4 regions of the Mesorhizobium sp. P160187 genome follow, and region 1 is predicted to be linked to each of the others. Evidence: riboswitches for the same ligand, from Rfam matches in the RefSeq annotation. Region 1 holds a riboswitch; each other region holds the start of a gene.
The links. Region 1 has a riboswitch for cobalamin ahead of metE (5-methyltetrahydropteroyltriglutamate--homocysteine S-methyltransferase). Riboswitches for the same ligand answer to the same signal wherever they lie in the genome.
Positions count from the first base shown of each region.

Region 2: another riboswitch for cobalamin. It lies ahead of AC3CCE_RS22260 (DUF1636 family protein); the one in region 1 lies ahead of metE (5-methyltetrahydropteroyltriglutamate--homocysteine S-methyltransferase).
Region 3: another riboswitch for cobalamin. It lies ahead of AC3CCE_RS22025 (CbtB domain-containing protein); the one in region 1 lies ahead of metE (5-methyltetrahydropteroyltriglutamate--homocysteine S-methyltransferase).
Region 4: another riboswitch for cobalamin. It lies ahead of AC3CCE_RS14970 (aromatic ring-hydroxylating oxygenase subunit alpha); the one in region 1 lies ahead of metE (5-methyltetrahydropteroyltriglutamate--homocysteine S-methyltransferase).

Region 1 covers NZ_JBYMDX010000002.1:254,217-259,821, reverse strand. The annotation lists gene AC3CCE_RS02530 (hypothetical protein) at 1-60, shown strand, start outside; partial or broken gene AC3CCE_RS02525 (alpha,alpha-trehalose-phosphate synthase (UDP-forming)) at 115-984, shown strand; cobalamin riboswitch at 1,754-1,955, shown strand; gene metE (5-methyltetrahydropteroyltriglutamate--homocysteine S-methyltransferase) at 2,050-4,401, shown strand; partial or broken gene tnpA (IS66-like element accessory protein TnpA) at 4,870-5,208, shown strand; gene tnpB (IS66 family insertion sequence element accessory protein TnpB) at 5,205-5,450, shown strand; gene AC3CCE_RS02505 (hypothetical protein) at 5,421-5,605, opposite strand, start outside.
Region 2 covers NZ_JBYMDX010000004.1:1,074,071-1,079,675, reverse strand. The annotation lists gene cobN (cobaltochelatase subunit CobN) at 1-2,301, opposite strand, end outside; gene cobW (cobalamin biosynthesis protein CobW) at 2,320-3,372, opposite strand; gene AC3CCE_RS22260 (DUF1636 family protein) at 3,375-3,800, opposite strand; cobalamin riboswitch at 3,839-4,043, opposite strand; gene AC3CCE_RS22255 (winged helix-turn-helix domain-containing protein) at 4,073-5,275, opposite strand; gene AC3CCE_RS22250 (NADH-quinone oxidoreductase subunit A) at 5,603-5,605, shown strand, end outside.
Region 3 covers NZ_JBYMDX010000004.1:1,028,685-1,034,289, forward strand. The annotation lists gene cobO (cob(I)yrinic acid a,c-diamide adenosyltransferase) at 1-478, opposite strand, end outside; gene cobU (bifunctional adenosylcobinamide kinase/adenosylcobinamide-phosphate guanylyltransferase) at 478-990, opposite strand; gene AC3CCE_RS22020 (CbtA family protein) at 983-1,786, opposite strand; gene AC3CCE_RS22025 (CbtB domain-containing protein) at 1,802-1,981, opposite strand; cobalamin riboswitch at 2,018-2,213, opposite strand; partial or broken gene AC3CCE_RS22030 (gamma-glutamylcyclotransferase) at 2,281-2,969, opposite strand; partial or broken gene AC3CCE_RS22035 (Rieske 2Fe-2S domain-containing protein) at 3,272-3,424, shown strand; gene AC3CCE_RS22040 (SRPBCC family protein) at 3,467-4,267, shown strand; gene AC3CCE_RS22045 (MFS transporter) at 4,268-5,467, opposite strand.
Region 4 covers NZ_JBYMDX010000003.1:2,370,964-2,376,568, reverse strand. The annotation lists gene AC3CCE_RS14970 (aromatic ring-hydroxylating oxygenase subunit alpha) at 1-1,098, opposite strand, end outside; cobalamin riboswitch at 1,216-1,417, opposite strand; gene AC3CCE_RS14965 (DUF680 domain-containing protein) at 1,917-2,123, shown strand; gene AC3CCE_RS14960 (DUF680 domain-containing protein) at 2,190-2,393, shown strand; gene AC3CCE_RS14955 (DUF680 domain-containing protein) at 2,465-2,698, shown strand; gene AC3CCE_RS14950 (ABC transporter ATP-binding protein) at 2,772-3,884, opposite strand; gene bglA (beta-galactosidase BglA) at 3,951-5,605, opposite strand, start outside.

The sequences.
Region 1 (5,605 bases):
GATTATAAAAGTTATCGCGACGTCAATGCCTTCATGGCGCGCGCGGTGTCCGAATTGTGAAATAACGCAGTCTACTGGGTTCATGACTATCATTTCCTGCCGCTCGGCGCTGATTTGCACAAACTCGGCATTGACAGGCCGATCGGCCATTTCCTGCATACGCCGTGGCCGGAGTCTGACATGATGGAGCGCGTGCCCAATTCTGGCGAGCTAATGAAATGTATGCTCGAGTATGATCTGCTCGGTTTCCAGACCGACCGTGATGTGAGCAATTTCCTCGCCTGTGTCCAATCTCATTTGGGTCTGGAGAGCAAGGACGGGGTCGTTTTCTCGGACCATGGCCAGACGCAATGCCAATAGTTTCCTATAGGTATCGATCCGAAGCAATTCGAACAGTGTGCCGCAGGTTCGCTTGAGGCGCAGAAAGCCTACATTTCGCAGTTGAAACTTGGTAGAGCAAAGCTACTTATCGGCGTCGATCGGCTCGACCACACCAAGGGCATCGACAATCGGATTAAAGCTTTCGATCTGCTGGCAGTCGAGCCGCAACGTGTCTCGCTCTTGCAAATCGCAACTCCCTCACGTGCCGACATCCAAGCGTACAGCGAATATCGGCGCGACGTCGAAAGACTCGTCAATCAAGTCAACAACCGGCATGGCACGGACGAGTAGATGCCGATTATCTATGAGAACAGGTCGTTCACCCAAGCTGAGATCGCGGGTCTTTACAGAGCCGCGCGTGTTTGCGTTGTGACGCCGTTGCGCGATGGCATGAATCTTGTGGCGAAAGAATACATTGCTGCACAAGATCCGAGCGACCCTGGCCTTCTGGTGTTATCGAAGTTTGCCGGCGCGGCCGAAGACTTCGGCGAGGACGCCCTGCTGGTAAATCCGAGGCTACATAGCTACCGCGATCTCAAGAGCGGCCAGCATGCCGCGCGAAGAACGCATCCAACGCTGGCGGAGGATGATGGACAAACTTGAAGCGTATACAATCCACCATTGGTCAGCGGACTTCGTTCGGCAACTGGACAGCAGCCGGGTTACGGTCCCTGCGGATCACTTCCACTATGTTGGCTTGGGCTGGATCAGCGAGGCCCAAATGCCTTCGTATCGGACCGAGCCAGAATTGCACACCGCGCTGACGCGTGCACTGGATAAAAACTGGGTCATGCCGATCGTATGATGCAGAAGATGAAGCACGCGAGCTTTGCCTGCATTTGCGCATCCCTCAATGCCGAGCGCTTGGAGAGAGAGATACTTATACTTACCGCCTGAATGCGGCTTAAGCGGCTTATCGGGACCACAGTCGGGCTTTGCATCAGACCCTTGGGCCAGGCTCCGTAAGTGTGGTCTCTTGCCGCCGAGCGCAGTCATCACGATTGCCTAGTCACCCGTGATGACGACTGGCGTGCCATTTCCCCTCGGACCAGGGTTTGGCGCTCACTCCGAGAAAACGGCTTCTGCCACGCACGCACGGCTTGCGGCCGCATCGTTAAACATCACCACTAATGCGATCTTCTGCATTCTAACGACGTTGTCACCCGCTTGAAGTCTTGTCCGAAATCCTTCATCGGCGACCTGCGAGGGATGTCGCAGCCCGACAGGGATCCATTAGTTGGACAATGGTGGCAGCGGAGCAGCGCCGGCAATGGGCGACTGAATATTTCACAATGTTAGACAAGCGTAAAAGCGCGATCACATAACGACATAAACGTTTCGTTATGCGTCATGACAAGAGAGCGGATTGTTGTGATTGTCTGCGTGTCGTGGTTCTCGCGTGCGGCGCTGCCGCAGCGAAGCTAAGAGGGAAGCCGGTGCGATGCCGGCGCTGCCCCCGCAACTGTTAGCGGCGAGCCAACCCCACTCATGTCACTGAGGCGAATACCCTCGGGAAGGCGGGTAGAGGCTAGGACCCCGCGAGCCAGGAGACCTGCCACGGCGAACTACGTCCACGGGCGGGGTGTCTCGGTGGCCGCTGCAACCCGGCGTTGGTGCCGGCCTGCTAGCGCCTTCCTTGTCACCGACGCCCCAATCATCGGGGTATGCATGACTGTCTCTCAGCAAATTCCTGTAGCAACGCTCGGCGTGCCGCGCTTCGGTCGTCGGCGAGAACTGAAATTCGCGCTTGAAAGCTACTGGTCCGGAACATCGTCCGCTGGCGACCTTCTCACGACGTATAAGGCGCTCCGTGCCGCTAGCTGGGAAGAGCAGCGCGATCGCGGCGTGTCGAAAATTCCGTCTAACGACTTCTCGCTTTACGACCATGTGCTCGACACCGCAGCCATGGTCGGCGCCATTCCCTCCCGTTACGGCTGGAATAGCGGCGAGGTCCCACTTGACATCTACTTCGCAATGGCGCGCGGCAACCAGGGTCAGACGGAGGATTGTGCACACGCTGGTCACCAGGAGGCGGCCCATGGGCCCGGTGTAACCGCGATGGAAATGACCAAGTGGTTTGACACAAACTACCACTACATTGTGCCGGAACTGGATGATGATCAGACGTTCGCCCTCTCGTCGACGAGACCCGTCGATTACTTCCTCGAGGCCAAAGCTCTCGGCATTCACACACGCCCAGTCATCCTTGGACCCATCACCTTCCTCAAGCTGGCGAAATCGCCTGCCGAAGGGTTCGATCCCATCGCGCTCCTACCGCGGCTGCTGCCCGTTTACGAGCAACTCCTGCAGAGGCTGAAGCTGTCGGGAGCCGACTGGGTGCAGATCGACGAGCCAGCGCTTGTCCTCGATCTGAACTCCAACGAACGAGCTGCGTTCGAGTTCGCCTATGGCCAGCTGTCGAAAGCCGCGCCCGAGCTGAAGATCATGCTGGCTACGTATTTCGGGCCGCTGGGAGACAATCTCGAAACCGCGGTTTCTCTGCCCATGGCCGGGCTGCATATTGATCTCGTGCGCGCTCCCGAGCAGCTGGAAACGGTGGGTCGGCTCGCTCCGAAGGATCTGGTGCTCTCGCTTGGCTTGATCGACGGCCGCAACGTCTGGCGTGCGAACCTGCCCGCCATTCTCGACCGCATCAAACCGATCGTCGCCGGCTGGCCCTTGGACCGCGTCGAGATCGCGCCTTCTTGCTCGATGCTGCATGTGCCGATCGACCTGCGCATGGAGACGGAACTCGAGGCGGACATCACGTCGTGGCTCGCCTTCGCGGCCCAGAAGACCGACGAGCTGGTGTTGCTGGCCCGGGCCCTGTCCCAAGGCAGAGATGCGGTGGCTGGCGCGTTGAAAGCGTCTGCCGAGGCTGCCGCCACGCGCGTGACATCCACGAGGATCCATGACCCGCTTGTTCAGGGGCGGATCGCTAGCATTGAGGACAGCGCGAAGCGACGAGAGAGCGCTTTTGGCGAGCGCTCCAGAGTCCAAGCCGGCTTACTCGGGCTGCCGCCGTTCCCGACGACGACCATCGGGTCCTTCCCGCAGACGCCGCAGGTACGCAAGGCGCGGGCCGCTCATGCGAAAGGCCAGCTGAGCTATGTCGACTACGAGACGTTCCTGAAGAAGGAGATCGAGGCTGCAATTCGCTGGCAGGAAGAGATCGGGCTGGACGTGCTGGTGCACGGTGAGTTCGAGCGAAATGACATGGTACAGCATTTCGGCGAGCAGTTGTCCGGCTTCGCGCTCACCCAGCATGCCTGGGTACAAAGCTATGGGTCGCGCTACGTGCGTCCCCCCATCATATTCGGCGACGTATCGAGGCGCAATCCGATGACAGTGCGCTGGTGGCAATTCGCCCAGTCGCTTACGGAAAAGCCCGTGAAGGGAATGCTCACAGGCCCAGTCACCATTCTCAACTGGTCTTTTGTTCGCGACGACGTACCCCGCTTCGAAGCCTGCCGCCAGATCGCGCTCGCCATCCGCGACGAAGTGACGGATCTCGAAAGGTCCGGCGCAAGGATGGTCCAGATCGATGAGGCCGCGTTTCGCGAAGGATTGCCACTGCGCCAATCTGACTGGAAAGTCTATCTCGACTGGGCTGTCGAATGCTTCCGGATCGCTTCAACGGGTGTAAAGGACGCGACTCAAATTCATACCCCCATGTGCTATTCGGAGTCCAACGAGATCATTCACGCGATCGCTGGAATGGATGCGGATGTCATTTCGATTGAGACGTCGCGCTCGAAGATGGAACTGTTGGACGCCTTCACGAGCTCCAAATATCCGAACGAAATTGGTCCCGGCGTCTATGATATTCACTCACCACGCGTCCCGGAAGTCGGTGAGATTTCGGACTTAGTCATGCTTGCCCGCGAGCGACTGTCCGACGGCCAACTGTGGATAAACCCGGACTGTGGCCTCAGAACACGCAAATGGGAGGAGGTCCGCCCTGCCCTCATTAACATGGTCGCTGCAGCACGCGCGCTCCGGCAGAAAGTGCAGGCGTGAGGCTTCTCTTCCTCACCGTGTGGGGAGTTGCCGGCCGGCGGCCGGCGGCCGGCGGCCGGGAATATGCCAAACCGATCACACTCTTGGAAATAAGCCACTCGGCGAAAATGTGCGATTTGCCTTCGGCACGTGTCCTCATCCCGCAGAAATATGAATGTGACACTACGCTATAGTATTGGCCCTTGGGAACATACAGGCCCCGCGCCTCGAACAAATCGTACACACGTCGTTTCTCCAAGTCGACTGCTTGGCGCGTTCGCTCAGGCGGCGACAATACATGATGCTGCGCGGCTGTCCGCTTCCCCAGTTGATTCGCGCAGACTACGGGCGAAGTGGTATCCCCACGGTGACGGCCGCCTTGCTGAGGTAGGCTGAAGGCTGCAAGTCCTAGTGCAAGCACTAGGAGTAGCCCTATGACGAAGCATCAGATCGAGGTGATCACATCGGTCGGGCGGTCGGCGATGGTCTCGCGAGGAGAAGGAGCGGTTGGTCGCGGCGACGTTTGAGCCTGGAGCCAGTGTTTCGGAGATTGCACGGTCGGCTGGCATCCATGTGAGCCAGCTTTTCCGGTGGCGCAAGGAACTCTGCCAGATCTCCGCGCCGTCCGTGCCGCAGCTCGTTCCCGTGGAAGTCGTCGAGGCGCTGCCAGCGCCGCAACCGCCGGCGACGCCATCGCCGATCTCCCGGTCGCGCAAGAAGAGCAGCATGGTGACGATCGAGCTTGGCGGCGGCCGCCGCCTGCGGGTCGAGAGTGATATCGACAGCGAGGCGCTCGGCCGGATCCTCGATGTTCTGGAGCGGCGATGATCCCGGTCCCGAGCGGTGTGAAGGTGTGGCTCGCCACTGGCTATACGGATATGCGGAAAGGTTTTCCGGGTCTTTCGCTGATGGTGCAGGAGACCTTGAAGCACGATCCGCACAGCGGTCATCTGTTCTGTTTCCGCGGGCGGCAGGGTGGCTTGATCAAGGTGATCTGGCACGACGGCCAAGGTGCTTGCCTGTTCACGAACGATCTGCGTTCATACTACACCCCTTTCATCTTCAGCTGATAGTTTTGCCTGGCCGGCATTTTGCACGCGTGCGGCTGCCCGATCAACGAGACGGTTCCATCGGCTGCATTGCTTTTGCGGCAGATCTGAATCTGGGATTTCGTACAGGAAATAGTGCCCGTTGTAGGCATGGCTGGTGATGAGGCGGTGTTTGG
Region 2 (5,605 bases), on a different contig from region 1:
CGCCTCGTCGGGCGCATCGGTTCCGGCGACGCCGGCTTCGGAGGCGAAGCCGGTCTTTTGCGCCGTGTCGACGATCAGCTTGGCCAGACGATCGCGGCGGCGGCGGTCGAGGCCGTCGGCCTGGGCATATTCGTCGACGAGGCGTTCGAGCTTGTGCTGCCCTTCGTCTAGGCCGGCACCGGTCAGCGGCGGCGGCAGATGGCCAAGCGTGACGGCGGCGATACGCCGCTTCGCCTGCGCCGCTTCGCCGGGATTGGAGACGATGAAGGGGTAAATGACGGGCAACGAGCCGGTGACGATCTCGGGGAAGCAGTTTTGTGAGAGCGCTACCGTCTTGCCGGGCAGCCATTCCAGCGTGCCATGAGCGCCGACATGGATGAGAGCATGGATGCGGAGCGATTTGCGCAGCCACAGGCCGAAGGCGATGAGGTCGTGGCGGGGAGGGAGCGTCGGGTCGTGGTAATCGGCGCGGCGGTCGGCCGAGCGGCCACGGTCGGGGGCGAGAGCGACAGTGATGTTGCCGAAGGTGGCGGCGCGGAAGGGGAAGCCGCTCTTACCCTCCCCCTTGTGGGGAGGGTGGCCCGCAGGGCCGGGTGGGGGTGGTGCACCGCTACCCCCACCCCGTTTCGCGCCATCCGCTTCGCGAATGTCGCGAACCGACCCTCCCCACAAGGGGGAGGGTGAAGGGGCGCCCCATGCCGCCTCGACTGCAGCCAGTGCGTCAGCCGGCAAATCCTTTGAGAAGTCCAGATACTCCTCCAACCCCAGCCCATCGCCTCTCCGCTCCAACGCGTCCAGCAACTCACGCGGCGTTTGCGGAATCCCTTCAACCCGATAGCCCTGCTCCTTCAGGTCATGCAGCATGGCCAGCACGCTGGACGGCACATCCAGGCCCACTGCATAGCCAGTGCGGCCGGGCGCGCTCGGATAGTCCGGAATGAGGATCGCCAACTTACGCGTCGCGCGGGGCGTCTGCTGCAGCTTGATGAACGCCGCGACACGCTCCGCCACTTGCGCAACGCGATCCGGTTCCGGGCGGTTCGCTAAGGCGCGGTGGCCGAGCGCCGGGTCGGTCTCGCTCTCGCCCTTGAAGGAAATCGCGCCGGCCAGGATGCGGCCGTCGAGTTCGGGCAGCACGACATGCATGGCAAGGTCGGCCGGCGCCAGGCCGCGCTGGTTGTTGTCCCAGACGTCGCGGCGGGTGGTGGCGACGATGACCTGGAAGACCGGCACGCAGGCCCGGTCGAACAGGGTTTGGACGCCGGGTTCGGCGCCGGATGCGAAGGCGGTTGAAGTGATGATGGCGGCGGGGTTGAGCGAGGCGAGCGCGGTCTCGACGAAGGCCAGCGACGTCGGGTCCTTCAGGCTGGAGACGAAGATCGGGACCGGTCTCATGCCGCGCTGGCGGAGTGCATCAAAGAGGGCATCGATTGGCGCGACATCGGCGGCCAGCAGCATCGAGCGGTAGAAGAGGATGGGGATGATGGGAGAGTTGATGTTGTCTGCGCCGAGTTCCCGCCCACCCCCCTCTGTCCTGCCGGACATCTCCCCCGCAAGGGGGGAGATTGATCTGTCGTCAACGGTTTCGCCAATCTTAGATGACCCAGACAGCTTCCTGTTCAACGGGGCCGAAGAGGAGCCGGCTTTGGTGACGGCTGATCTCCCCCCTTGCGGGGGAGATGTCCGGCAGGACAGAGGGGGGTGTGAAGGAACGCCGACATTGGCCAAATCCAACTTGCCCACCACGCCGCGACCTGGCTCGTAGTAACCAGCTTTCGGCACGCTAACCGGGTCAGCCGAAGCCGCATCCCGTCCCGCCAGCCCCGCCAATCTTTGCATCAGCGCTGCCATATTCTCCGGCCCGCCCTCGCGGAAATAGCCCAGCAGGCCGTCCAGCTCCGCGCGGGGCAGCGTCGAGGCTTCGATCAGCCTGAGATCCTCGTCGTGGCTCTCGCCCGGCAGCAGCGCCAGCTTGATGCCGTTCGCACGGGCAGTCGCGGCAAGCTGGTCGCAGCCATAGCGCCACCAGTCGTAGCCGCCGAGGATGCGCACCAAAATCACCTTGGCGTGGCGGGCGACGCTGTCGATCCAGAGGTCCACGGACATGGGATGGCGCAGGTCGCGCAGCGCCGCCAGCCGCATCCACGGCAGGCGGGCGGCATCGGCCTTCCACGCCGCCGCGAGGCCGGCGAGGTCGCTGTCGGTGAAGGACAGCGCCACGATATCCGCCGGCGTCTGCCCGAGATCGACGGGCTCGGCGAGATCGTCGAGCGAGGCGGATGTGGTGGTGAGTATATGCATTTCGGCTCGTGGTTTGGATCAGCCGGCGAGTATACGCTCGATCGCCGGGCGGTTCAGTCCTTTCAGGCCAATGACGACAAGACGCGAGCGGCGGTCGTCCTCAGCCGCCCAGGCGCGGTCATAGTAATGATTGACGCGCGGGCCGACGGCCTGCAGCAAAAGCCGCATCGGCTTGCCGCCGACATCGACGAAGCCTTTCACACGCAGCACATTCTGTTCCTCGGCAACCGTGGCGACGCGCTTGGCCAGTTCGTCCGGGTTGGTGATCGAGGGGATGTCGACGATGAAGGTGTCGAAATCGTCATGCTCGTGGTCGAAGGCGCCGTCATGGTGCGATTTGCGGTTCTCGATGTCGTCCTCGACGGCGAGGCCGAGGCCGAGCAGCACCGAGGGATCGAGCTTGCCATGTGCGGTCGGCACGATCTTCACGGCGCGGGCGGAATGTTCATTGATGATGGCGTTGGCGCGGGCCGAACCGGGGGCGTCCATTAGATCGCTCTTCGACAGGATGATCAAATCGGCGCAGGCGATCTGGTCCTCGAAGACTTCTTCGACCGGATCGTCGTGGTCGAGCGTCTCGTCCTGAGCGCGCTGTGCCTGCAAAGCGTCCATGTCGTTGGCGACGCGGCCTTCGGCCAGCGCCGGGCCGTCTACCACGGCGATGACACCGTCGACGGTTACCCGGCTCTTCACGCTCGGCCACTGGAACGCCTGGACCAGCGGCTTGGGCAGAGCGAGGCCCGAGGTCTCGATCAGGATGTGGTCGACCCTCGGTGTCAGCGCGAGGATCTTGTCGAGGGCGGGCACGAAATCGTCGGCGACTGTACAGCAGATGCAGCCATTGGCCAGTTCGACGATGTTTTCCTCGGGGCAAGTGTCGATGCCGCAGCCTTTCAGGATTTCCCCGTCGATGCCGATGTCGCCGAACTCGTTGACGATGATGGCGATGCGCTTGCCGCCGGCATTTTCCAGGAGATGGCGGACCAGCGTCGTCTTGCCGGCGCCGAGGAAGCCTGTAACGACAGTGCAGGGAACACGGGAGAGGTTGGCGGCCGGGTTTGAAGCGTTCATCGTCAGTCCTTCAGCATGTCGAGGGGTGGGATGCGGGCAACGAGGCCGCGCTTGAGGCTATCGGGCCGGCCGCGCCACGGGATGAGGCCGTCGGCCGAAGTCGCGAAGAGCTTTGCGCCGGTAACGAGGTCGGCGCCGCTGGTTGCGGTCAGATCGCCGAAGACATAGCTCCAGCAGCCATCGCGCAGGATCGCGGCGCTGAGGCGGCGCTTGCAATTGCCGAGACATTCGGCGGTGCGGACCCGGATATCGCCGGCAGCGGCGCGGCGTGTGTCCTCAGCCAGCAATTCGCCGGCGCGCGGATGGGCGTCGGAACCGGTCTCATCGCGGCAGGAGGCGCAGACGATGACGGTCACGCCGGTCAGGGCGTCGTTGTCCCTGGACGCAATGTCCGCTGTGCCAGCCGAAAAACTGCTGTTCTGGTCCAAAAACCGTGCTCCTTGCCCGGAAACCCGCCAGGCGATCGGATACTTTGTCTCAGACGGCAGGTCTCCTGGCTCGCGGGTCATCGCCTTGGTTAGCCGCCTTCCCGGTGTTACCCAGTGGCTTTCGGCCTTGGCTCTTCGCTTACAGTTGCGGGGACAGCCGCGGATTTGGGATTTTCGTCCCGCACCGCATTCCCTCTTGGCCCTTGCCGTTGCGGGCAGGGGACCGTCTGGAGCGGATTTAGGCTGCTGCGGGGAGTTGTGTCAACGCGCTGCTACGACATGGCGATGTCGGCCAGGGGTTTCCCCAGATTGCCGGCCGGCGCCACTTCGATGCGCTCAAGGCCAAGCCAGCCCTGCATCTGCTTCAATTCCTCGAACAGCTCTGCGGCAGTTTCCGGCGGCGCGCCGGGTTCGGCGTAGGCGGCGTGGACGCGCAGCACGCTGGCCGGGCGGTCGGCCTTGAGATCGACGCGGGCGACGATCCGGTCGCCGAGCAGGAAGGGCAGCACGTAGTAGCCATATTGGCGCTTGTCAGCCGGGGTGTAGATCTCGATGCGGTAGTGGAAATCGAACAGGCGCTCGGTGCGCGAGCGCTCGAAGACCACCGGATCGAAGGGCGCCAGTAGCGCGCGGGCCTCGATCTTTCGCGGCAGGCGGGCGTCCCTATAGAGGTAAGCCGGCTTGTCCCAGCCTTCGACGTTTACCGGCAGCAACTCGCCCATCTCAACCAGTTCCTCCAACCGGCCCTTCATGTCGGCCGGCGACAAGCGGAAATAATCGCGCAGGTCACCCGACGTCGCGATGCCGTGGGCGCGGGCGGAAATGCGCAGCAATTCGCGGTGCGCGTCCTCGGCCGCCGGCACCGGCAGATCGAGGATCGCCTGCGGCAGAACGCGCTCGGGCAGGTCGTAGAAACGCTCGAAGCCACGGCGGTGCGCCGTGGTGATGCGTCCGGCCCAGAACAGCCATTCGAAGGCGTGCTTGGCGTGGCTCCAGCCCCACCAGCCGCCCGAACCTTTCTGGCCTTCCAGTGCCGAAGCGGCAATCGGGCCGCGCTCGGCGACCGCGCGGTAGATCTCTTCGATATAGGCGGCGTGCTCGCGGCCCCATTTGGCGAGGCCGAGATACATTTCGTCGCCCTGCTCGGCGCGCTGCATGCGCCAGCGCATCAACGGGTAGGTCTCGACCGGCAGGAACGAGGCCTCATGCGCCCAGTACTCGAACACGGTGCGCTTGCGGGTGATTGCGGCATTGTCGAGCAGGGTGAGCGGGTAGGGGCCAAGGCGCGAATAGAGCGGCATATAGTGGGCGCGCACCACGGTGCTGACGGAATCGATCTGCAGCAGGCCGGTGCGCGACAGCACGCGGGCGAGGTGGCGGCGATCGGGCGTGCCGACCGGGCGGGGATCGAGAAATCCTTGCGCGGCGAGCGCGATGCGCCTGGCCGTGGGGAGTGAGATTTTGTCCTTCGTCAAAGTGTCTTGCCTCGAACCATTTTCCCGCCTTTAGCCGGCGATTCCTGTCATGCTAGCAGGCAAATGGCGGGAGACGTGTCAGGAGACAAAAGTGGAGTGAAAGATGAAGGAAATCAAACAGGAGGAGATCGGACCAGTTTTTCCCGGCCTGCCGTCCAGCACTGTCTTTTGAACAAGGTTTGACTTGCTTCGCTGAAAGCCGTGCGCTAACCCTCGCCGCGTTGCAGCAAAGGCACCTAAAACGGTTCAGCGGTTAAACTGTCGCGCTTCCGCATTAGGGTTGGTTGCTGTAATCAAAGTGGATTGGCCGCCAACGGAAAGCCGAGCATG
Region 3 (5,605 bases), on a different contig from region 1:
CGCGCCGCGCTTTCAGCGCCGCCACCACTCTGTCGAGATCAAGATAGTCGTAACGCAGCGCGATGTTCAGTTCGTCCAGCACGACGAGGCTGATCGAGGGATCGGCGATCAGCTCCAGCGCCTTGGCCCAGGCGGCTTCGGCCGCCGCAATGTCGCGCTTCAGATCCTGCGTCTCCCAAGTGAAACCCTCGCCCATCGTGTGCCAGACGACGCGGCCGCCAAACGCCGCGAAGGCATCCTTCTCGCCGGTGTGCCATTTGCCCTTGATGAACTGGACGATGCCGACGCGCTTGCCATAGCCGAGCATGCGCAGCGCCAGCCCGAAGGCAGCCGTGGTCTTGCCCTTGCCGGGTCCGGTGTTGACGATCAGCAGCCCCTTCTCGACCGTCTTTTCCGCGACCTCGGCGTCCTGCACCGCCTTGCGCTTGGCCATCTTGGCGCGATGGCGCTCTTCGTCTTTTGCGTCGATGTCAGTCATTATTTCACCTTGAGCGGCAGCCCCGCCACTATCAGAAGCACCATATCAGCTACCACCGCGATCTGCTGGTTGAGCCGGCCGGCGGCATCGCGGAACCGGCGTGCCAGCGCATTTTCGGGCACGATGCCTTGTCCGACTTCGTTGGAGACCACGAACCACGGTCCGCGCGGCCGCGAAAGCACATCGGCCAGCCGCCGGCACTCCCCCTCCAGATCATGATCGGCCAGCATATGATTGGTTAGCCAAAGCGTCAGGCAGTCGACAAGCACCGGCTGGCTGTCCGGCAATGCCTCGAGCGCACCGGCAAGATCAAGCGGGGCGTCGATGGTCGCCCATCCCTCGCCGCGGCGCGAGCGGTGCTGCGCGATGCGCTCGCGCATTTCGCCGTCATAGGCTTGCGCGGTGGCGATATAGGCCCATGGCGGCGGCAACGCCGTTGCCAAAGTTTCGGCATGCGCGCTCTTGCCAGAGCGCGCACCGCCGATGATGAAGGTCAAACTGCGATCAGGCAAAGCTGTCGCGCAGGCTGGTCGCGGTGCCGGTGAAGCGCGCGCGCACTATGCCGACAACTGCGCCGAGCACCAGCCAGAACACCAGATTGGTCAGCGTCACCGCCACCACGAACTGATGATGCAGGCCCTCCGGGATCGGCGTTACGAAACTGTCAGGCTGCGGCGCGCCGACAATATGCGGGGCGACGATCAGGACGACGGCGAGCACGGTCAGGGGCGCCGACGTGCGGAAGGTGATAAGGGCAAGACCGATCGCGGTTGCCATCACCGTTGCCCACCACCAGATCTGGCGCTGTATGAGATCGGCCGCCGGCATTGCCGGCAGTTCCGGCGGCAGGCCGAGCCCCGGCGCCAGCGTGAACACGGCAAAGCCCGCCAGACCCCAGAACACGCCCTGGCGCCAGCTGCCGATGCCGCCGGCGAATTCGGAAACCGCCACCAGGACCAGCGCGAAGCCGATGCCGGTGACGATATTGGCGACGACACTGAAGGCGAAACGCTCGAAGCCGTCGGCCGGTGCCCAGCCTTCGTCCTCCGCCGGCGCGGCTGCTTCAGCCGGTGCTGCGCTGCTCACCGCATTTTCCGCCGGCGCGGCGGTGCTCATGGCATTGGTGTCCGCAGCGTTGGCGGCGGGCACCGCGGCATGCTGATGCTCGTGGCCGCCACCAGCCTTTTCGTAGACCTCCGCCTTGAGGATCAGCGGCACGGTGGCGTAGGCCTGCATGCAGGCGAGAGCGACACCGGCCACGAGCCCTGCGATCGCCGCGATGAACACGACGTTGCGAAACAGGTTCATGATGTCAGATCCTCGTCAGTGGCAGGGAAACGCCATCGAATGGCGATAGTCGTGCGCCGCATTGTGGACCGCATCGATGTGGGAGAAACCGACAACGCCGACGACGAAAATGCCCAGAAACGCGCTAAGCACGAGCTGCATGAAGCGCGACTGCGAGGAGACGGAAGCGCCGAGGGAGACGGAAGCGGTATTCATATCTTGTCCTTTCGCCCTCCACCCGAGGGCATCGAAGTCAGTTCCCTGTCGCCGGCAGGTCTCCTGGCTCGCGGATCAGCGCCCTTCCCCACCTTCCCGAAGAAAAAATCCCCAGTGGCTTGGAGAGGACTACCGCACACAGTTGCGGGGGCAGCCACGGCATTGGGCAACAAGTCAGCCCTCACCGCATTCCCTCTTGGTCCCTAACGGAACCGACGACATGCATGACTATAGGCTGAAACGGCCGCATCCGGCAAACCAAATTCCGCCGGCCAACAGCGCGAATGCGCCATGCGGCGTTACGGGTTCAACGCGGTGATCCGCTCGGCAACCAGCCGCTGCAGCCGCCACAGATGGCGATCGTGAATGCCGCGCTCTTCAAGGTTTTTCACCGTGTTGTAGAGATAGTCGGCGCCCGACCCCCAGTGCCCGCAGGACGTGGCCAGCCTTTACCTTGCCCTCGTCGAGCGGGCCGGAATAGGTCAGGCCGTTGCGGTTGATGACGAAGGCCAATGCCCTGAGCGGTCCGGCCTCGCTTTCAAGCTTCAGCATGCGCGGCCGGTAGCTTGTCGGCTTCAGCGTGACTTCGCGCCGGAAAAGCCGGCCCAACTGCTCGCGCCGGTTATTGTCGGTCAGCCGAAAGGCGACGCCCTTGCATTGTCCGCCACGGTCCAGCGCCATCATCAGGCCGGGGCTGTCCTTGGTGCCGCGCCAGCGCGTCATGTTCATGCAAAAGGACCGATGCCAGCCGCGCGCCAGCGCAACGCGGTCCTCGACATAATCTATTTCCGGTTTCCAGATCAGCGAATCCATAGCCGAACAGCCATAGCGGTTCGCTGTCCGGGAGTTCGACCTGCAATTCATCCAGCAGCGCGTCATAGTCGGCTTCATCGAGATGCATCGCGTCCGGATCCGGCCCGGGGTCCCTGATCTCGCGCCAGCAGCGCGCGACCAGCTCCGGCGTAAGCGACATCTGTCGTGCGGCCACTTCCGAATCCCCCCAATTTCCGAATGTCCCGTGTCCACGACATGATTATGCGCCGCGCCTGCAACCGGCAATGCGGCACTCTGATTGACAAACGATTTGCCGGGGTGTCGGCTGACGCTTCATAGGAAGCCAGCCATGCATCCCAGCCCGAGCGAGCGCGACCCCATAACGGCCTGAGCCGGGCCGAACCGACGCTACCGTCGTCGGCCTATTGGGATAGCGAGGCTTACCAGCGCGATCTCGACGCCATCTGGCACAAAAGCTGGCTGCTCGTCTGCCGCGAGGCCGACCTCGCCCAGCCGCTGGCGTTCAGGACATTCCGCGTCGGCACGCAGGAAATCGTCATTCTGCGGGACGAGACCGGCGAACTGCGCGCCTTCCACAACACTTGCCGGCATCGCGGCTCGCAGCTTTGCCAGAAAAGCGAGGGCCGGCTGAAAGCGCGGCTCATCACGTGCCCCTACCACGCCTGGTCCTACTCGCTGCGCGGCGATCTCGTGCGCGTTCCCTCGAAATCGCTGCCAGATGGTTTCGACAAGGCAGATCATCCGCTCTACCGGGTGGCGCTGTCGGTGTGGCGCGGCTTTGTCTTTGTGAACCTTCAGCAGGCTGCGGCCGGCTCCGCCGGGACCTCCTTCGATCCCGCATCCGGCGACCTCGCCAACTGGCCGCTGGAAACGCTGGTATCAGGCAATGTCCTGCGCAAGGTGATGAACTGCAACTGGAAGATCTTCTGGGAAAACTTCAACGAGTGCCTGCATTGCCCGGGCGTCCACAAGGACCTGTCTCGGCTGGTGCCGATATACGGCCGCGGCCTGATGAGCCGGCACGACGACCCCGACTGGGTCCGCCATGCCGACAATGACGCGCCGGAGTTTTCGGGTGGCCTGCGCGCCGGCGCCGAGACCTGGTCGCGCGACGGACATGCCCATGGCCCGGTCTTACCGGGCCTGACGCCAGCCGAGCGTGCGGCCGGACAGACCTATGCCACCAGCCTGCCCTCGATGTTCATCGTCGGCCATGTCGATTATGTCAGGACGGTGCGACTGATGCCGCTCGGTCCCGAACAGACCGAACTCACCGCCGAATGGCTGTTCGCGCCCGAGGCGCTGGCTGAGACGGACATCGACAATGTCGTCGCCTTCGGCACCCAGGTGCTGGAGGAGGATGCCGCGATCTGCGAGATCAATCAGAAAGGCCTGCGCTCGATGCGCCACCAGGCCGGCGTGCTAATGCCGGAGGAGTACGATCTGCATCGCTTCCACAACTGGGTGCGCGAGCGGCATGCGGCCTCCTGATCAAAGCGACTTCGGCAGATAGCGCCAGGTGATAAAGCCGCAAACCGCGGCCAGAATGCCCAGCGTCACGAACACCGAGCCGAGGCCGAAAAACGCCAGCACCACCGAATAAACCAGCGGCGGCGTCAGCTCGGAAAAGTCGAGATAGGTGCGGTAGACCGCGGCCATCTGCGCCCGCTCATAGGACCGCACCGAGCGCATGAAGGCGGTCGAGCCCAGTGCATCGAGCGCGATGGTGAAGAAGGCGCCGCAGAGCAGGAAAAAGCCCGTAAGCAGCGGCGCGGTAGTGCCGACCGCGCCCGCCGCAAGCAGCGTCGCCGACATCGCGAAATAGGCGAAGGTCATGGTGCGCCGGCCGCCGAAGCGTTTTCCCGCTTTGCCCCAGAAGATCGCCATGAACAACAGCGCATTGCCGGCCGAAACCAGCAGGCCGCCGGCAAGCTTGCCCTCGCCGGTAATCACCATGAACAGCGGCCCGTAGACGAAGAACGTCGTCCAGAAGCAGGAGCGGCCGAAGGCGATCAGCCAGGCCAGCCTAAGCCTGGGTTGTGCTACGAAGCGGCCGATATTGGCCAGCGGATTGGCCGGCCGTGTCTTGCCCGGCCGGATCGACCGGTTGTCGCCCAGCCTGTAGGTCCAGAACAGCGCCAGCAAGGCCAACGCAAACACCGCGACCGCGCCATGCGCGGCATAGATGCCGTAGCGTGTGTAGAGGAAGATGCCGAGTGTCGGCCCGCCGGTCCAAGCCAGCATCGACCACGCCATGCGCAGCGATTCGGCCTGCATGAAATCGGTCTTGCGGATGTGATCCATGATGTAGAGGTTGAGCGTGATCGACAGCGCGCTCGCCCCCATGACGCGGCACAGCATGCCTGCCAGTTGCCCGGCAAGCGTGTGGGTGACGAAGAACAGCGAGCCCATCGCCAGCAGGCAGGCGCCGGCGGTATAGACCCAGCGCCGGGCAAACCTGCGGATCAAGATCGGCATGAACAAGGTCACCGACAGGCCGAGCAGCGCCACGATGGTGTATAGGATCGAGACGATCTGCTCGTTGTGCAGAATCTCATAGGCCTGGATCGGGATGACGCTCGATACCGTGGCGCGGGCGAAGGATTCGACCGCATAGAGCGAGGCAAAGGTGCGGGCATCCGCCGGACGCAGGGCCGGAAGCCAGATCGGATGGCGCACATGGGTGGACATTTGATCCCCAAATCAGACTCGCAGCCCAAATCTGCGCTGGCGCTTCCTCCGCCGGTAATAGGAAACCGACCCCTTCCCGGCAAAAAGCGAATTCGGCCAAAGGCTTTCCGGCTCTGGCCTAAAGCGCCGCCCGATGCA
Region 4 (5,605 bases), on a different contig from region 1:
GTTTTCCTCGACGATGCGGCGGTCCTGGTCGTTGGTCTCGGTCCAGACGTGGGTGAGCTCTTCAAGGTTGTAGTCGACGCCCTCGACCGCATCCTTGTGCACCAGCCACTTGGTCGTCACCGCGGTTTGCGTGGCGCTGATCGGCAGCACCCGGAAGGTGACCGCATGGTCGATCAGGATGTGGTTCCAGGTCGTCGGATAGTGGTAGTGCATCAAGGTGCCGATGCGGTCGGCGGCAACAGTGTCGGACAGGTTCTTCGTCACCGCGCGCTTTCCCGACATCGTGTAGCTGACGGCATCGCGCAGCAGCGGCGCGCGGGTGGCGCGGTATTGCCCGGCCGGATCGATGCGGAACTTGCTCGGCAGGCCCGCCGCCTCGCATTTCGCCCAGTGCGCCAGCATCTCCGGATCGCTGTCGGCGCCCTGCACGCCGGTCACCGTCGGCGCTTCGGGGAATGTCTTGCACAGCTCCGGATGATTGCCGGCGCAGTGATAGCATTCGCGGTTGTTTTCCCAGACCAGCTTCCAGTTGCCCTTCTCTATGATGGTGCTCTCGAAGGCGACCTTGGCTTCATTCAGCCGGTGCGGCTTGAGGTAGGGCTCTATCATGGCGCGCATCGGCGCAAAGTCGGCAGGTTCTTTCGCCAGGCAGATGAAGATGTAGCCGCCGACGCTCTCGCAGGCGACGGGCTTCAGGCCGAACTGGCTCTTGTCGAAACCGTCGGCCATCTGGCGGGCAAACAGCAGCCGGCCGTCAAGCTCGTAGGTCCACTGGTGATAAGGGCAGACAAGCTTTGCCGCCATGCCCTTCTCAGTGTTGCAGACACGGCTGCCGCGATGGCGGCAGGAATTGTGAAAGGCGTTGATGGTGCCCTTCTGGTCGCGGACCAGCACCACCGGATAATCGCCGATCTGCACGGTGATATAGCTGCCGGGCTTCGGCAGTTCGCAATCATGGCCGATGAACAGCCAGTCGCGATACCAGATAAGCTCCATGTCGAGCTTGAAATAGTCCGGGTCGGTGTAGAAGGGCTGTTCCAGCGAAAAGCCTTGCTTGCGGCCGTTCAGGAGCCTCAGCATGTCGTTGCGCGTATCCATAGTTCTGTCCTCGTGGTTTAAGGACTGAACTTGGTGGTGATGGAGGAAGGATCGGACGCAGGCCGGCGCGGCGCCGGACATGCACTATCCACCTCTTGACCGCCCACCGCGATCAGTCGAGTCTATGCATCTCGGGCTGGTTTCCGGGCTCTGGAGTTGTCCTTGCGGACCATCGCGACACCTTCCCAGGCTCTTGCCCAGTGGTCTCCCGTTGCGACTTCAACTCCACCACCGTTGCGGGGGCAGCGCCGGATTCTGACCGGCTTCCCAATTCTCCGCTGCGTCGTCACGAAGCGGCACCTGAGATGCGATCATCTAATCACGGCAGCGATCGCGACGTCGGCATGAAAGCGACATCGTATCCATGCGGCGCGACACGCGCGGCATACGCTCCCCGCCGCCGGTCAAAGAGCTGAGACGTTTCTTGCGACGCCATCATCGCCGTTTCGAATCGCTGCGGATCCAGTTCGATCGGGGGCAAAAAGGGCTCAACGGTATCGAAAAGTTACTATTAGCAATCTCTAATCGAACCGAACGGTTCGTTTCTGTTGACAATGCGTGCAGGACGGTGTGAACGACGGCCCGGAAACCGACACCGGAGCGAACCACTCGGTTCGACATAAGCAACTGAAAACAATACAATAAACAGCCATGAAGGAACTTCCTGGTACAATTTCAAGGTGCAGGAGCGTGGTCCACACGGAACAACTTCGTGATTGGAAACCAGCCTATGGCTTTCCCACATCGGGGCTGTCCGAACGACGCGAATTCCTCCCAAGACACGCCGCTAGACGGACAGACAAACTGGAGTACTAAAAATGAAAAAGATCATCCTCACTGCCGCAGCCGTTTTGGCGATCACCGGCAGCGCCTTCGCCGGTAGCGACAATTACGGTTCCAATGGTGCGAACCAGCCAGCCGTCTCGGTCGACAGCTCGTATACGGCTTCCATTCAGAAGCCGGCGCACGCTGACAAGCAGCCTGTCGTTCAGGGCGCCGACCGCGACCTCTACGGCAATCGCTGATCCCGACCAAAGAAGGGCGGCTAACCCGTCGCTCTCGGGATCCCAAAAAATTCAGGAGTATTTGAAATGAAAAAGATCATCCTTGCTGCCGCCGCCATTTTGGCCATCTCCGGCAGCGCTTTCGCCGGCAGCGACAACTACGGTTCGAACGGCGCCAACCAGCCTGCGATTACGTCGACCGATAGTGGCCATACGGCTTCGGTTGAGAAGTCGGCTCCAGCCGAGCAGGCGCCTGCCCACGGTGCCGACCGTAACCTTTTCGGCCGCTAAAAGCCGGTTTCCAGCACGTGGCGGGCTTATCCGCTGCAGCTGGCGGCATCAGAAAAATTCAGGAGACTAAAATGAAGAAGATCGTTCTTGCCGCCGCAGCCGTTCTGGCTGTTTCGAGCGCTGCCTTTGCCGGCAGCGACAATTATGGCTCCAATGGCGCCAACCAGCCGGCCGCTGCCGTCGACACCACCCGCACTTCGTCGACCGGCACCAACTCGGCGGTCTACAAGCTGCTGAACTCGTCGAACGACCAACAGAAGTTCGTTCCTCAGAGCAGCGACAGGGATCGGTTCGGCAACAACTAACAGCCGAAGCTTGAAAAAAGAGCGGCGGGCCTGGCCCGCCGCTCTTTTTTCATGCCTGTACGACGCAGCTATCTCAAGCCGCCTTCACTTCCACCGGCTTGAGCGAGAAGGAGTGCCCATCGGCGTCGAAGATGTGCAGGTCCCCGGCATCCGCGGTCAGTCGCAGCTTTGCCCCGCGCTTGACCTCGACATTGCCGGGCAGCTTGGTCACCAACGGCAGGTCGGCGCGACCGATATCGATATAGACCAGCTGCACCTCGCCGAGCTGCTCGACATAGTCCACCACGCCCTCGAAAAGATATTCCGTGCCGGTGGCGACCGACAGATCCTCCGGCCGCACGCCGAAGCTGACTGCCGCACCCTTGGCTGACGCCGGCGTTGCAATCGGCACCGTGGCCTTGCGGCCGCCGACATGGCTGACGATTGTCGGGTTGCCCGTCCTGTCGATCGTTGCCGGCAGGATGTTCATGGCCGGCGAGCCGATGAACTGAGCAACGAACAGATTGCCGGGCTTCTTGTAGAGGTCCATCGGCGTGCCGACCTGCTCGATGTGGCCATCCTTCAGCACGACGATGCGGTCAGCCAGCGTCATCGCTTCGACCTGATCGTGGGTGACGTAGATCATGGTCGTGGCAGGCATCGATTCCTTGAGCTTGGCGATCTCGATGCGGGTCGCGACGCGGAGCGCCGCGTCGAGATTCGACAGCGGCTCGTCGAACAGGAACACTTTCGGATTGCGCACGATGGCGCGACCGATGGCGACACGCTGGCGCTGGCCGCCCGACATCGCCTTGGGCAGGCGGTCGAGATATTTGGTCAGCTGCAGGATTTCGGCGGCCTGCCGCACCCGCTTGTCGATCTCGGCCTTGCTTTCCTTGCCGATCTTCATCGAGAAGGCCATGTTGTCGTAGACGGTCATGTGCGGATAGAGCGCATAGGACTGGAACACCATGGCAATGCCGCGCTTGGAAGGCGGCACGTCGTTCACCACCTCGCCGGCGATCTTCAGCTCGCCGGAGGTGATCTCCTCAAGCCCGGCGATGGACCGCAGCAAGGTCGACTTGCCGCAACCCGACGGGCCGACGAAGACGATGAACTCGCCCGACTTTATGTCGAGGTCGATGCCGTGGAGAATGTGCAGATTGCCGTATGATTTCTTCACCTGTCTCAGCGTGACATCGGCCATAATTTCCTCCCAGTGATTTCCCTAGAGAACTTGGATTTCCTCAAAAAATCCAGTTTCGTCAAAAACTCAGTCGATGCGCCCGAACCAGGCGCCGTAGCCGCCGAGGCGGATGGAACCTGTGCCGGATTGTCCCGAAAAACCGTGCCCGGCCAATGGCAGCAGCGCCTGACCACCGAGATCGACCTCGGCCGGCTTGCTGGCCAGATTGAAGACGCAGACGATCTGCTCATTGCCCTCACGGCGAGTGAAGGCGACGGTGTCGCCCTCGCTTTCGATGAACTCGATGTCGCCTTTGGCCAGGGCCGGATGCTGGCGGCGGAAACCGAGAAAGCGCCGGTAGTGCTCGAGCAGCGAGGCCGCGTCGCCCTGCTGAACATTGACCGCTTGCGACAAGTGCTTGCCCGGCACCGGCAGCCAGGGCTTGGCCGTCGAAAAGCCGGCATTGCTGGCGGTTGCATCCCACACCATCGGCGTGCGGCAGCCGTCGCGGCCCTTGAATTCGGGCCAGAAGCGAATGCCGTAGGGGTCCTGCAGATCCTCGAACTGCAACTCGGCTTCGCCCAGCCCAAGCTCCTCTCCCTGATAGAGGCAGACCGAACCGCGCAGCGACATCAGCAGCGCCGAGATAACCTTCAGATAGGCGGCCGGGTCGGCCTCGTCGGCGGCCCAGCGCGAGGCCGGACGCATCACGTCGTGGTTGGAAAAGGCCCAGCACGACCAGCCGTCGCTGGCGACCTTGCCGAAGGCTTCCAGCACCTGGCGCACCTTGGCGGCGCTGATCTTTTCCGGCGCCAGGAAATCGAAGGAATAGCACATGTGGACGCGTTTGCCGCCGGCGGTGTAGGCGGCGACCACTTCCAGCCCACGCTGCGAATCGCCGACTTCGCCGACTGCGGCGGCCGCCGGATATTCGTCGAGCAGCGCCCGGAACCGTTCGAGGAAGGCAAGGTTTTCCGGCCGGCTCTTGTCGTAGATATGGTCCTGGTAGTTGTAGGGATTGACCGCAGGTGCTGTCTGGTCGTTGCGCTCTTCGGGCGGCAGCGGCGGATTGTTCTCCAGCCCCTGGCTGTGGAAGTAGAAATTGATGGTGTCGAGGCGGAAGCCGTCGACGCCGCGCTCCAGCCAGAAGCGGGTGACGTCGAGCAGCGCGTCCTGGACTTCCAGATTGTGGAAGTTGAGGTCCGGCTGCTCGGACAGGAAATTATGCAGATAATATTGCTGGCGGCTGGTGTCCCACTGCCAGGCCGAGCCGCCGAAGATCGACAGCCAGTTGTTGGGCGGCGTGCCGTCCGGCCTGGCGTCGGCCCAGACATACCAGTCGGCCTTGGGATTGCTACGGCTGGCGCGGCTCTCCTTGAACCATGGATGGTTGTCGGCGGTGTGCGACAGCACCTCGTCGATCATCACCTTGAGGCCGAGGTGATGGGCTTCCGCAACCAGCGCGTCGAAATCGGCGAGCGTCCCGAACATCGGGTCGACGTCGCAATAGTCCGAGACGTCGTAGCCGAAATCCTTCATCGGCGACTTGAAGAAGGGCGAAATCCAGATGGCGTCGACGCCGAGCGAGGCGATGTAGGGCAGCCTGCGGATGATGCCCTTGAGGTCGCCGATGCCGTCGCCATTGGAGTCCTGATAGGAGCGCGGATAGATCTGGTAGATCACCGCGCCCCGCCACCAGTCGCGATCGACGGCGAGATCGGGCTTCGAGGTCGCCTTCAAAG